One region of the uncultured Mailhella sp. genome, then DNA from elsewhere that is predicted to be linked to it. Evidence: riboswitches for the same ligand, from Rfam matches in the RefSeq annotation. Region 1 holds a riboswitch; the other holds the start of a gene.
What was found. Region 1 has a riboswitch for glycine ahead of ABGT79_RS05940 (sodium:alanine symporter family protein). Riboswitches for the same ligand answer to the same signal wherever they lie in the genome.
Positions count from the first base shown of each region.

Region 1 (7,204 bases):
AAGTACGCGGGCATGACGGAAGCTCCCTTCTCCTGCATCAACTGGAAGGGCATAGGCATGCACGCCGCGCTTCTCATCGCCTACGTATTGTGCATCAAGTACATCGGCTTCTACGTGTCTTCCGCCACGCTGGTGTTCATTCTCTGCACCGTGCTGAAGAACGATCTGAAGTCCAGGGATCTTTTCTGGAACGTGGTGTTCACGCTGGTGTTCGTGGCCGTGTGCTACGTCATCTTCTCCCTCGGATTCAGCGTCAACACGCCCCGCGGCATTCTGTTCTAGGGCACTTTTTCCAGCAACCATCAGGGAATTCGCCGGATTCGGGCATTACCGGTCTGGCGGATTCGTTTTTTCGGGGCGTGACGGACGTGTCGTCGCGCCTTCGGATGCGGATGGCGGCGGTTCGGACAATCTTCCGATGCGCCGCAAACGCCCGGCCTGCGCCTGAAGACGTGTTCGTACTGTCGGCAGAGCGCGCCTTAGCGCATCGTCGGGCGGCTCCGCAGCACGACAATCAAAATTCCGACAGTTTCTGCGCCGAGATACGGCGGCGTGTTGCGTCTGCCGGGCGTTGCTTAGATTACAAGGAGGCATGAGATGGCTTTTCCTCACCTTTTCACCCACGCGAAAATCGGGAATCTTGAAATACCCAACCGCTACGTTCAGACTTCGGTGCAGACCCGGGGCGGAACGGAAGACGGTTTTGTGGGCGAACCGCTGTTTGCCTTTCACAGGGCCCGCCTGGGGCAGGCCGGTCTCGTCACCGTGCAGCAGACCTTTGCGTGGCCTTCCGTGAAGCTGGCGCAGGGCCTTGCCCTGTGGGACGACAAGTACATTGAAAAGCTCGCGGAGCTGGCGGCGCTCATCAAGTCCGGCGGCGCAAAGGTGTTTCTGCAGCTCGGCGGCGCAGGCTCCCGCGCGGGCACGAAGAAGGAATGCATTGCGCCTTCTCCGGTACGCGGCTCCTGGGATCTCGTGGTTCCCAGAGAAATGACCCGTCAGGAAATTCTCGACTACATCGAATGCTACGCCCAGGCGGGCAAGAGACTCTACGAAGCCGGATTCGACGGCTTTGCGCTGCACGGCGGTTCGGGCAAGTTCATCAGTCAGTTCCTGTCGCCCTACAGCAACCGCCGCACCGACGACTTCGGCGGCACGGCGAAAAAGCGCATCGCGCTTCCCCGCATGATCGTGGAAGCCATCCGCGAGCGCACCCGCGACGACTTCCCCGTGTACATCCGCTTCCCGAAGTGCGACTACATGGAAGGCGGCATGACCCTCGACGAGGGCATTGAAGAGATGGGCTATCTGGCCGAGGCCGGTGTGAACGCCTTCCTCATGACGGGCGGCGGTCAGGAACGTCTGTGGCACGGCGTGCCCATCTATGCGGAAGGTTCGGCGCAGAACATCGCCGACACCGCCAAGGTCAAGAAGGCGCTTCCCGATGTGGCCATCATTGCAAGCTGCGGTCTGCACGATCCTCATGAGGCGGACAAGATGATTGCCGACGGCGTGGCCGACTTCATCGGCATTGCGCGTCCGCTGCTGGCCGATCCCGACTACGTGGGCAAGCTGCGCCGCGGCGAGGAAGACACCATCCGCCGCTGCGTGCGCTGCAACAACTGTCAGACCTGGGCCTCGCGCCCGAGACTGGTTGGCCGCGGCATGTGCTGCACGGTGAACCCCGCCCTGATGATGGAAGACACCTATGTGTCCCGTCCTGCCGAAAAGCCCAGGAACATCTATGTGATCGGCGGCGGTCTGGCGGGCATGCGCTGCGCGCTCGCGCTGGCCGAGCGCGGCCATCACGTGGATCTTTTTGAAAAGACCGGCGAACTCGGCGGCCAGTGGCTGGTGGCTTCCGCCGGCGACGACAAGGCGAGCTTCCGCACGCTCGTGCCGTGGCTGAAGGAGAACATGGACAAGGCCGGCGTGCGCATTCACATGAACACGACGGTGACGCGCGAACAGATCATGGCCGCGCATCCCGACGAAGTGGTGCTGGCCACGGGCGCCACGCCCCGCGCGCTTTCCGGCGTGGACGGTCAGGACAGCGGCATGCCCATCGTGTACGCCATGGACGTGCTGCGCAACAAGGTGAGCACCGGCGAGCGCTGCGTGGTGCTCGGCGGACGCTACATAGGTCTGGAAACGTCGCTCAAGCTCGCCCGCGAAGGCAAGAAGGTATGCCTTGTGGAACTCAACGAGCTCGGCCGCGGCCTTATTTCCCGCATCCGCGGCTGGCTGTTCCAGGAAATCGCCGATTGCGACAACATCCGTCTGTTCCCGGATTCCACGTTGTTCCGTCTGACCGCGCATACCGCGGAAATCGATCACGGCCACGCGCTGTTCCCCGTGAAGGCCGACACGCTGGTGCTCGCCATCGGCACGGTGCCGGACAAGAAGCTTCAGGAATCGCTGGGCGACTGCGGCATTCCCGTGCATACCATCGGCGACTGCGATCACATAGGCGACGCCTACGAGGCCATGGATCAGGGCCTGGCGCTTGGTCTGAAGCTGTAACCACAGGGGGCATTTCCCTGTCTGGCGGAAGCGTTTCCGCATGAAAAGAGCCCGTGTCGCTGTTCGGCACGGGCTCTTTTCGTCTCGAAGCTTTTCAGAAGCGGCCCCGAAGGGCATGTCGTCATGCTCGGATGATGTTAAAGTAGTGGTGGCGGGAAGGGATTCGCTCCCGTAGTTTTTTGATCCTGCGGTCATGAGGGCGGGCGGGGCGTTGCGCCCTCATGACATGCCGTCAGACGGCAGGACCTCGATGTCGGAAGGCGACGCAGAGATCAGTCGTCGCGCTTGCTTTTGGCGATGGCCACCACCACGCCGGAGAGGGCCAGCAGACCGATGAGGTTGGGCAGCACCATGAGGCCGTTGAACATGTCGGACATGTTCCACACGAGGTTCACCTTGAGGCCGGAGCCGATGACGATGAACACCACGACGATGGCGGCGTAGATTTTGACGTATTTTGCGCCGAACAGGGCCTTCACGTTGGCCTCGCCGAAGAAGTACCAGCCGATGATGGTGGAAAAGGCGAAGAAGAACAGGCAGACCGCGATATAGATGTTGCCGAAGGAGCCGAATACCGTGTCGAAGGCGATCTGGGCGAGTTCGGTGCCGGTGCTGCCGCAGTTCCATTCGCCGGTGATGACGATGACGAGGGCGGTGCAGGTGAGCACCACGAAGGTGTCGATGAACACGCCCATCATGGCCATCATGCCCTGATCGTCGGGATGGGCGACCTTGGCCAGCGCGTGGGCGTGGGGCGTGGAGCCCATGCCGGCTTCGTTGGAGAAGAGGCCGCGGGCCACACCGTAGCGCATGGCCTCGCGCACGGTGATGCCGAGCGCGCCGCCGCCGGCGGACTGGGGATCAAAGGCCATGACGAAAATGGTTTTGAACGCGCCGGGCAGGGCGGTGATGTTGGCGAAGATGATGACAAGGCAGCCGCCTACGTAGAGAAGGGCCATGAGGGGCACGAGCTTTTCCATGACCCAGGCGATGCGCCTGGCGCCGCCGAGGAAGATGGCGGCGGAAATGAGGGCCACGACGACGCCGACGAGCACGGGCGAGAGCCCGAAGGCGGTGCTGAAGGCCGCGCCGATGGAGTTGGACTGCACCATGTTGCCCATGAAGCCGAGGGCGAGAATGATGGCCACGGAGAAGAATCCGGCGAGAGCCTTGCCGAAAGTGCCGGGGAAGGCGGCGCGGATGTAGTAGGCCGGTCCGCCGACGGTTTCGCCGCGTTCGTTGGTGGTTTTGTACTTCTGAGCGAGCACGGCTTCGGAGTAGTTGGTGGCCATGCCGAAGAAGGCGCTCAGCCACATCCAGAAGATGGCTCCGGGGCCGCCGGCTGCAATGGCCGTGGCCGCGCCGGCAATGTTGCCCGTGCCCACCTGGGCGGCCACGGCGGTGGCGAGCGCCTGGAATGAGCTCATGCCGGTGTGGTCGGCGCTTTCGCCGTGCAGGGAGATGTTGCTGAACAGGCGGCGGAAGGCGTGGGGCAGCTTGCGCAGCTGAATGAAGCGCAGCCGGATGGTGTAGAAAATGCCCGTGCCGCAGAGCAGGAAGAGCAGAAGCCAGCCCCAGAGCACGCCGTTGACCGCATCGACTATCTGACTGATGAGTTCCATAAACCATTCCTTCGAGCGCATGAGGAGCGCTGTCCGCAACCCGTCATGCCCTCTGTTTCAGGGTACAAAAAAAGAGCAAATCCATGAGATTTGCTCCAGAGAAACGCTTAGGGATGAAGCGGCAGGTATGGTCGAGCGGCAAGATCCTAAGCTCTGTCCTTTGGCCTGAGAGTTTCGGCTTTCGCCTTGCACCTTCGGCACCCAAACGGGATTCTCCAGAGCTCCCTCCGCTGCTAGTCGGCCTTGCGGCGTTCAGGCAGTTTCAACGGGATCATGTGCTTTCCTGTGGAAAGCGAAAAAAAATCTAGTATGATTTGCGGACGAATGTCAATAATGTGCCGGTGAATCAGTAATGGATCGACATTCGGTGTGATTTCTGGAACAAAAATATATTGTTTGTGTGCTGTGCGACGTCTCTGATTTTTCTGAAATAGGCATTGAAGTTCATGTGGTTATGGGGATGAAACAGAAATTTGCCGGGAGGCGGCGCAGCGCTTTTCTGGAAAAGAGCCGAAACATTTTGAGTAGTCGGAGTTCTCTGGAGGGAGTTCGGATGCTTCCGGCAGGAGGCGTTCGGCGAATGGAACGCGTTTTTTTTCGTAAGGAGGAAGCGGCGGAGCAAATTTTTCTCTCCCCCTTGCGCGTCGCGTCTTTTTCTGACACCCTGACCGCAAAAACAGGAGTTGCTCATGCTGCCTACCATTTCGCCCCGCAGGGCGTTTGAAATGTTGAAGAACGGGGAAGCCCGTCTTGTTGATATCCGGGAAACGGCGGAATACGCGGAAAACTTTATTCCCGGAGCCCGCCTCGTGCCTCTGTCCATTGCGAAGATTTATCCGCTCAAGGACGCCGACGCCCCGGATAAGCCCGTCATTTTCTTCTGCCGATCCGGCAACCGCACGGACAAGGCTTCCGAACTGCTGCGCAGTCTTGCCGGCGACGCCGAGGCCTGGCAGATGGAAGGCGGCCTTTCCGGATGGCAGAAGGAAGGTCTGCCCGTGCAGCACGAAAAGACGCCGTTCCCGCTGTTCCGGCAGATTCAGATAGGAGCCGGAGCCCTGGTGCTTCTGGGCATACTGGGAAGCTACGTGTGGCATCCCATGTACTGGCTTTCCGCGTTTGTGGGAGCAGGCCTGGTGTTCGCCGGCGTGACGGGCTTCTGCGGACTCGGACTGCTGCTTGCGCGCATGCCGTGGAACAGAAAATGATCGTCGCATGATGAAGGAACGCCGGGAATATTCCCGGCGTTTTTCGTCGAGCCGCGGGGCATTGGGCGGAACGGTTGGGCACGCGATTCTTGTTTCGGTCGTTATGTCCTGGGAGCGCGCGTTCTTTTTTTTCGGAAGAGGAAGGAGCCCAGTGTCAGAATTACACATGCGGCCACAATGATGAGCAGGGCGTTCAGCAGTCCCTTTTCATGGGCGACGAAGCCGAGCATGGGGGGAAAGAACAGCAGGCCGCTGTAGGAGAGAATGGAAACAATGGCGCTTGCCCTGCCCGCACTGATGCCCGGGCAGCTTCCCGCGCGGCTGAAGAGCGTGGGCACGATGGGGGAAAGTCCGGCTCCCATGAGCGCGTATCCGGCAAGACATGCGGCGGGCAGCGGCGAGAAAAGCGCCAGCAGCATGCCGGCAAGCGCCAGCAGCGAGCCGCCGAACAGCAGAACGAAGTCGCTCAGCACGTGCCGCAGGCGATCGCTGAAAAGACGGCAGCATACGGTGGTGACGGAAAAGGCCGCGAACACGAGGGCGGCGGTGTGTTCGTCTGCGCCCTTGACGGTGAAGAGCAGCAGACTTCCCCATTCGGCCACGGAGCCTTCCGAGGCGTAGGCGAGCATGGAGAGAACGCCGCAAAGAAGCACGAAGAGCGGCAGCGAGCGGGAGTCGTCCTTGCCCCCCTGGCGGGAAACGGGCAGATCGTTCAGCAGACGGGAGGAGGCCTTTCCGAGAAAGCAGGCGTAGAGACCGAGCACGCAGGCGGCGTTGATGAACGGATTCAGGCCGAGACCGGCGAACACGGCCCCGGCGATGGAGCCGGTAACGCCGCCGAAGCTGTAGGCGGCGTGCATGAACGACATGCACGATGTGCGGTAGCGATGTTCCGTGTGGATGCCCTGGGTGTTCATGGATACGTCCACGAGGCCCATGCTTGCGCCCACGATCAGACAGCCTGCGCCGAGCTGGAGCGGCGTTTGGGCCAGACAGCTCAGCGCCGTGGCGGCCGCAAGCGTCATGGAGCCGTATTTGAGAAGATTCCGGCTTCCCCAGAGGGCGATGAGGCGGCTGCTGCAGAACAGAGCAACGAGGCTGGACATGCCGACGCAGAGCAGCAGAAGACCTATCTGGGACTCGTCGGCGCCGGTCTGCATTTTCAGCGCGGGCAGGCGGGAAGTGAACACGCCATAGGCGAGTCCGGGGCAGAGAAAGAAGTACGCGCAGGCCGCGCGGGTGATGGAAAACTCAGTCCGTTTCATGCCAAGATCCTTGATTTTTTTCCGAGACAACGCGAGTCGGCGTCTTTTCTTCGGTCGTTCGTCAGCGTAAACTACTGGGTAACACAAGGGTCAAGGAGAAAGGCGTGGGAAGAAAAAGTTTTTTGAAGATAGGGGAATTTGCCCGCATATGCCATACCACCAAGGACACGCTGCTTCATTACGACAGAAAGGGACTTCTTCGCCCGGCGTATATTTCGGAAAACGGCTATCGACGATACAGCATGAAGCAGTTTTTTGATTTTGATCTTATTTCTCTTCTCAAGGAAACGGGCAGCACGCTGGAGGAAATAAGGAAATGTCGCGAAAGCTGCGGGAACGAGGGATATCTTGGTCTTGTGACGGAGCGCATAGCCGTGCTGGAGCGGGAACAGGAACGCATGGCACATCGGCTTTCCATGCTCAGGGGCCTGGCGGACATGGGAGAGAAGGCTCGGTGCGCGACGTACGACCGGCTTTTTTTCGAGCGGAGAGAGGCGCTTGAGATACGCGTGTATCCTGTGGATTCCGAGAAGATCACCGTTCGGGAGTCGAGCGCGGAGTGCTACTCCGAGTGCCTGATGCGCAG
Region 1 covers NZ_OZ007001.1:1,445,543-1,452,746, reverse strand. Annotated here, with positions in the region: gene ABGT79_RS05950 (tripartite tricarboxylate transporter permease) at 1-282, shown strand, start outside; gene ABGT79_RS05945 (FAD-dependent oxidoreductase) at 598-2,523, shown strand; gene ABGT79_RS05940 (sodium:alanine symporter family protein) at 2,796-4,145, opposite strand; glycine riboswitch at 4,289-4,374, opposite strand; gene ABGT79_RS05935 (hypothetical protein) at 4,546-4,869, shown strand; gene ABGT79_RS05930 (rhodanese family protein) at 4,835-5,353, shown strand; gene ABGT79_RS05925 (MFS transporter) at 5,455-6,618, opposite strand; gene ABGT79_RS05920 (MerR family transcriptional regulator) at 6,723-7,204, shown strand, end outside.

Region 2 (7,204 bases), 670 kb from region 1:
CTGACGGGCGTTCCCATCATGACCGGGCCCGTCAAGCTGGCCATCCCCTCCCACCATCCGCTGGCCTCGGCAAAACGCATAACGCCGAACGCACTGCGCCGCTGCAACTTCATCATGCGCAGCAAGGACGAAACCGATGAAACCGCCGACATGAAACTGGCGCTGGACCAGTGGTGGGACAATTATTTCGGCGATAAAAAGCCCAACATCATCTTCTGGGTACGCCGCCGTTCCACGGCCTTCTGGCTGGTGGGCGCGGGTCTTGGCATATCTCTGCTGCCTCATCCGTGCGAACTCATCCCTGCCATCGCTCCAGACCTGTACACGGCCGTGACCAATGTCACGTTCCGTACGCTGCCGGAGCTCGACATTCAGTCCTGCACCTATATCGTCATGCGCAAAAACCGCTGCAACGCGGCGTTGAACAATTTCATGCAGTGCGTGCAGAAAACGTTCAATACCCGCGAAAACTGAGGAAGCGCCGCCGCCCATGTCGGGCAGCCCCGGCTCTGCCCGCCGTCTGCGCATGAACATGAAAAGGGCCGCCCTTTCCGGGGCGGCCCTTCCTCTTTACCGCGCTGCGTTTCCGCAGCTGGCCGAAAACGCAAGCTTTTCCTGCCCAAAAGCGCCGCAGCTAGCGGGCAAGATTCTGCAACGCGTCTCCGGCTATTCTGTACACCGTCCAGTCCTTCATAGGCTCCGCGCCAAGGGAAAGATAAAAGTCGATGCTCGGCCTGTTCCAGTCGAGGCACCACCATTCCAGACGGCCGCAGCCGCGTTCCACGGCCAGGGCGGCGAGCTTCTCCAAAAGCGCCTTTCCGCAGCCTCTGCCGCGGCATTCCGGCCGGACGTACAGATCTTCCAGATAGATGCCCGCCCTGCCGAGAAACGTGGAAAAATTATGGAAGAACAGGGCAAAGCCGACTTCCCTGCCGTTTTCAAGGGCAAAGAGGACTTCCGCCTTCTTCCGGTCAAAAATCCATTCTTCCAAAGTCGCCTCATCCGCGACAACTTCGTGCCGCAGATGTTCATACTCTGCCAGTTCCCTGATGAACTGCAAAATAAGAGCGATATCCTTTCGTTCCGCAAATCTGAAACCAAATTCCGTCATGCATCTCCTCCCTGCCCGTGCGGGGCAGATTCTGTTCTAACGCAATTTTTCCGCCGGGGACACCTCTCAGCCCGATGCCTCCGTGCGCCGCGCCTGCATATCTCCGCCGCGCCGTGACAGTTCAGATTCCCCAAGGCCGCCGTCGCCTTCCTCCGGTTCCGTCCGCCTTCCTTTCTTCTCGCCGTGCTCCGACCGGCCGCATCCTTTCGTTCCTCGCCGCCGTGCTCAAGCTCTCCTTCGGCAAGAGCTCTCCCCCGCGGCTCCCCTTTCCCCGCCTCCCGTCTCTTCGCCCTGCCTTTTCCTTCCCCGCCTCTCTCGCGCATTCCCTTGGCTCCGCCCGCCTTCTGCTCCCTGCGCCTCTTCCTTTTTCCCTCTCCCTTATCCCCTCGCCCCTGCCTCGCACGCTCCTGATTCGTGCCCCGGCCGACGGACGCGCTCCGTCTTTGCCCAGCTTCCGGAACGCTTCCGTTCCAGGCCTGCATTCCAGGCTCACATTCCTGTTCCACTCGTGAAAAAATACGCTTTTCCGGCGAAATCATAAACTTTTTTTCCGGCATTCGCCCGCCTCCCCTTGACCTCGTTCCGCCGCCGTGCTACCTTTTTTCTGAATTAAAAAACAGCGAAGGCTGTTTTCCCAAAGCGCATAGAGATCCGGCATGACTTGGTTGAAGAAACCGGGAGAGATCACCCTCACTGGGTGGAGCCGAAGGGGCCGCAAGAACTCTCAGGCAAAAGGACCGGTTTTGGACAAACTCTGGAAAGCAGGCATGCACCCATGAGGCAATCCGCGCGGCGGAGAATCTTTCAGGTTGGTAACAGAGGCACAGAGGACGAAGCAATTCGTCTGCTGTGCCTCTTTTTTTATTTTCTTTTTTCGCAGGAGAAGGTTCCATGGAACTCAAAACCCCACTTTACGACGTACACGTCGCGGAAGGCGGAAAGATCGTCCCCTTTGCGGGCTATCTTCTGCCCGTGCAGTACCCGACAGGCGTCATCAAGGAACACATGGCCGTGCGTCAGGCGGCCGGCCTGTTCGACGTCTCCCACATGGGAGAAGTGCTCTTCACCGGCCCCACGGCCCTGAAAACCCTGAACCACCTGCTCACCAACGACTTCACCAGCATGCCCGTGGGCAAGGTGCGCTACAGCGTCATGTGCAATGACAAGGGCGGCGTCATCGACGACCTCGTCGTGTACAAGTTCTCCGACGAAGAATATCTCGTCGTGGTCAACGCCGCCAACCGGCACAAGGACTACGCCCACATGGCCGCCAATCTTCTGCCCGGCACCAGGGCCGAAGACATTTCCGACTCCGTGGCCCAGCTCGCCCTTCAGGGCCCTGCCGCGCCCGCCATCCTCAAGAAGCTGGTTCCCGAGGACAAACTGCCGCAGAAGTACTACACCGCCGTGCGCGACGTGGACATCGCCGGCATGAAGTGCATGGTGTCCCGCACGGGCTACACCGGCGAGCTCGGCTACGAAATCTACACCGCGCCCGAAAACGCCGTGAAGCTCTGGAAGACCCTGCGCGAGGCCGGCGGGGAATTCGGCCTCATTCCCTGCGGACTCGGCGCGCGCGACACCCTGCGCCTTGAAGCCGCCATGCCCCTGTACGGCCACGAAATGGACGAAACCATTTCGCCCCTCGAAGCCGGTCTCGACTTCGGCGTGAAGCTGAACAAGGAAGAATTCATCGGCAAGGACGCCCTCGTGGCCGCAGGCGCGCCCGCCCGCGTGCGCGTGGGCCTCGAAGTCACCGGCCGCGGCATTGCCCGCGAGCATCAGCCCGTGTTCATCGGCGACACGCAGATCGGCATGACCACCTCCGGCACCCACTGCCCCGCCGTGGGCAAGGCTCTCGCCATGGCCCTCGTGGACGTCGCCCACAGCGCCCCCGGCACCGAAGTCGAGGTGGACGTGCGCGGCCGCAGGGTCAGTGCGGTCATCGTGCCCCTGCCCTTCTATCACCGCTAGCCGGCAGGCCTTTCTCTCCCCGCAGAGCCGCCGAAAAAGCGCGGCCTGCGCAACCTTCTTCGTTGAACCTTCTATCGTCTCTTTGGAGGATGCCATGTCTCACATTCCCGCCGAACTCAGATACTCCGCGTCTCATGAATGGATCAAGAACGAAGACGGTCTTTCCGTCATCGGCCTCACCGACTTCGCCCAGAGCTCCCTCGGCGACATCGTGTTCATCGATCTGCCCCAGGAAGGCGACGCCGTCACCGTGGGCGACTCCTTTGCCGACGTGGAATCCGTGAAGGCCGTGTCCGGCGTGTTCAGCCCTGTGACCGGCACCGTGGCCGCCGTGAACAGCGAACTCATCGACAACCCCGCCCTGCTCAACGAAAAGCCCTACGAAGCCTGGCTCATCAAGGTTTCCGACGTGACCGCCGTCGGCGATCTGCTGGACGCCGCCGCCTACGAGGCCGTGTGCAAGAACGAGGAGGCCTAGGCATGGGCAGCTACATTCCCGCCACGTCGGAAGAACGCCAGGCCATGCTCGCAAGCCTCGGCCTGCATTCCACCGACGAACTTTTCGCCTCCGTCCCGCCGGAAGTGCGCCTGCACTCGCTGAACCTGCCCGACGGCCTGAGCGAGATGGAAGTCTCGCGCAAGGTGCGCGACATGGCGGATAAAAATGTCCGCTTCCGCAGCATCTTCCGGGGCGCGGGCGCGTATCGCCACTACATTCCCGCCGTCGTGAAAACCGTGACCTCCCGCGAGGAATTCGTCACGGCCTACACGCCCTATCAGGCGGAAATCAGTCAGGGCGTGCTCCAGTCCATCTTTGAATACCAGACCCAGATCTGCGAACTCACCGGCATGGACGTGTCCAACGCCTCGGTCTACGACGGCGCCGTCGCCGCGGCCGAAGCCGTGCTCATGTGCCTGGATCGCCGCAGACACGGCGTCGTGCTCGCCGGCGCCGTCGATCCGCAGACCATCGCCGCCGTGCAGACCTACTGCGAAAGCCGCAGCGTGCCCGTCACCGTGCTGCCCGTGAAGAACGGCGCCACCGATCCCGCCGATCTCGCCGCCGCCCTTTCCGAAAGCACGGCCTGCGCCCTCGTGCAGAGCCCCAACTACTTCGGCGTGCTCGAAGACATGGACGCCCTTGTCGCCGCCACCCACAACGCCGGCGCAAAAATGGTCATGAGCGCGAATCCCATTTCCCTCGGCATCCTGAAAACGCCCGGCGAATACGGCGCGGACATCACCGTGGGCGAAGGACAGCCCCTCGGCATGCCCCTCGGATTCGGCGGCCCGTACCTCGGATTCATGGCCTGCCGCAAGGAACTCATGCGGCACCTTCCCGGCCGCATCGTGGGCGAAACCGTGGATCACGAAGGCCGCCGCTGCTTCGTGCTCACCCTCCAGGCCCGCGAACAGCACATCCGCCGCGAAAAGGCCTCATCCAACATCTGCTCCAACGAAGCGCTCTGCGCCATGACCGCCTCGGTGTACCTCGCGGCCATGGGTCCGAAGGGCCTCGCCCGCGTGGCCGAAAACTGCGCCGCCCATGCGCACTATCTGGCTGCAAAGCTGGCCGAAATTCCCGGCTTCTCCCTGCGCTGCGAAGGCAGGGAATTCTTCCACGAATTTCTCACGAACTGCCCCGTGGATCCGGAAGTGCTCTGCGCCAGGCTCGCCGAAAAGGGCATTCTCGGCGGCCTGCCCGTGGACGGCGGCCTGCTCTGGTGCTGCACCGAACTTTGCAGCAAAAACGACATGGATGAACTCGTCACCGCCATCCGGGAGGTGTGCGCATAATGAAACTCCTCTTTGAAAGAAGCCGTCCCGGCCGCTGCGAAACCCTCATTCCCGCCTGCGACGTGCCCGCAGTCGAATTTTCTTCGTCCGCGCTGCGCGCCTCGGCTCCCCGTCTGCCCGAAATCTCGGAAATCGACCTCGGCAGACACTACACCGAGCTCGCTTCCCAGACCCACGGCGTGAACAAGGGCTTCTATCCCCTGGGCTCCTGCACCATGAAGTACAATCCCCGGGTGAACGAGGAAATGGCCTCGCTCCCCGGCTTTACGGACATCCATCCGCTCCAGCCCGCCGACACCGCCCAGGGCTGCCTTGAGGTGCTCTATAAGACCGAACGCCTGCTCTGCGAAATCACCGGCATGGACGGCATGACCTTCCAGCCCGCCGCGGGCGCGCACGGCGAATACACCGGTCTGCTGCTCATCCGCCGCTATCATCAGTCGAGAAACGACGCGGCCCGCACCAAGATCATCGTGCCCGACTCCGCTCACGGAACCAATCCCGCCTCGGCCACCATGGCGGGCTTCACCGTGGTTTCCGTACCCTCCAACGCCGAGGGCGGCGTGGACCTCGAAGCCCTCAGAAAGGCCGTCGGCCCCGATACCGCAGGCCTCATGCTCACCAATCCCAACACGGTGGGCCTCTTCGATCCCAACATTCTCGAAATCACGCGCATCGTGCATGAGGCGGGCGGCCTCTGCTACTACGACGGCGCCAACCTCAACGCCGTCATGGGTCACGCCCGTCCCGGCGACATGGGCTTCGACTGCGTTCACCTCAACCTGCACAAAACCTTCTCCACCCCGCACGGCGGCGGCGGTCCCGGCAGCGGCCCCGTGGGCTGCAAGGCCTTCCTCGAGGCCTTCCTGCCCACCCCCCGCGTGCGCGAAGAAAACGGCCGCTACAGCTTCTTCACCCCCGAACACAGCATGGGCCGCGTGCGCAGCTTCTACGGCAACTTCCTTGTCGTGGTGCGCGCCCTGACCTACATCCTCACGCTGGGCAGGGAAGGCATTCCCGAAGCCTCGGCCATGGCCGTGCTCAACGCCAACTACCTCATGAAGAAGCTCGCCGGCCACTACGACATGGCCTACGACACCCTCTGCATGCACGAATTCGTCATGACGCTCGAAAAGCTGAAGAACGAAACCGGCATCTCCGCCATGGACGTCGCCAAATCGCTGCTCGATTACGGCATCCATCCGCCGACCATGTACTTCCCCCTCATCGTCCACGAGGCCCTCATGGTCGAACCTACCGAAACCGAAAGTCCCGAAACCCTCGACAACGCGGCCGACGCCCTCCTCGCCATCCTTGAGAAGGCCAAAACCGACCCCGACTACCTCCACGCCGCGCCTCACCACTGCCCCATCGGCCGCCCCGACGAAGTCCGCGCCGCACGCACCCCCGTGCTCCGCTACAACTTTGAATAAAAGGCAGGAAAGACAGAAAAAGACAGGAAAGGCATGCGGGGGGAATAATTCCCCCCGCGCCCCCTTGTTTCCGCCTCCCGGCTTCGCCGGTTCGGCGGGACAAGTGACGGGATGTCATAATGATGAAAATCACTGATTTTCGTCCGCCTCTCCCGGTCCGTCCAAGCATGTTACCGTCAACTATCCAATAAAAAAAGCTGCTTATTACTGTAAAGCGCCATCTGTACCAAAACAGACGGCGCTTTTTTTTGTGATCTTGCAGAATGCCGCTTTCCCTCCGCGCTGCTTCATATCATAATGATATTCTTCTTTATAAAAAAAACTGACATTTCCTAATGAAATAATTTATTCTTTTCTTTTGTATAAAAATTAAAAAATATTCTTTAATTAAAATTCTTATCATCTGTATTTTTAATCAACTTATGTGAAAGATCTATTTCAAAATTAAATCATAACTTATTAAAAAATAACAATTTTTATCATAAATGAAACTGAAATCAGCAAATTTAAGAAATAAAAAATTTTTCTGGAATTAATGATATTTACAAAAATGTAAAATAGATACGTTAAAAAAATATTTTTTTGACGATTTATTCTTACATTATGTTATTGCTATATAGTATGCATCTTCCAAATGCCTCTGACGTTCATCTCCGTGCATAAAGGCGCATACTATAAAAAGGTACAGTCAATTCTGGAGGTTATTGACATGTTGACCAAAGGGGCAATCGGCAATCTCATCAATCGGTACAAAGCGGTCCTCAAGAAGTGTCACCTTATGAACACCTTCGGCTCTCTGGCCGTGGCGTCCATGCTCGTCATGGGCGGTGCCGGAATGGCAGGAGCTGAGCAGATTCCCAATAAGGATTTGAAAGGGGAGTCCATATCG
Region 2 covers NZ_OZ007001.1:773,976-781,179, forward strand. Annotated here, with positions in the region: gene ABGT79_RS03040 (LysR substrate-binding domain-containing protein) at 1-474, shown strand, start outside; gene ABGT79_RS03045 (GNAT family N-acetyltransferase) at 635-1,111, opposite strand; glycine riboswitch at 1,777-1,861, shown strand; gene gcvT (glycine cleavage system aminomethyltransferase GcvT) at 2,003-3,085, shown strand; gene gcvH (glycine cleavage system protein GcvH) at 3,180-3,563, shown strand; gene gcvPA (aminomethyl-transferring glycine dehydrogenase subunit GcvPA) at 3,566-4,882, shown strand; gene gcvPB (aminomethyl-transferring glycine dehydrogenase subunit GcvPB) at 4,882-6,315, shown strand.
Region 2: it holds a riboswitch for glycine, as region 1 does, so the genes downstream of both, gcvT (glycine cleavage system aminomethyltransferase GcvT) here and ABGT79_RS05940 (sodium:alanine symporter family protein) in region 1, are expected to answer to the same signal.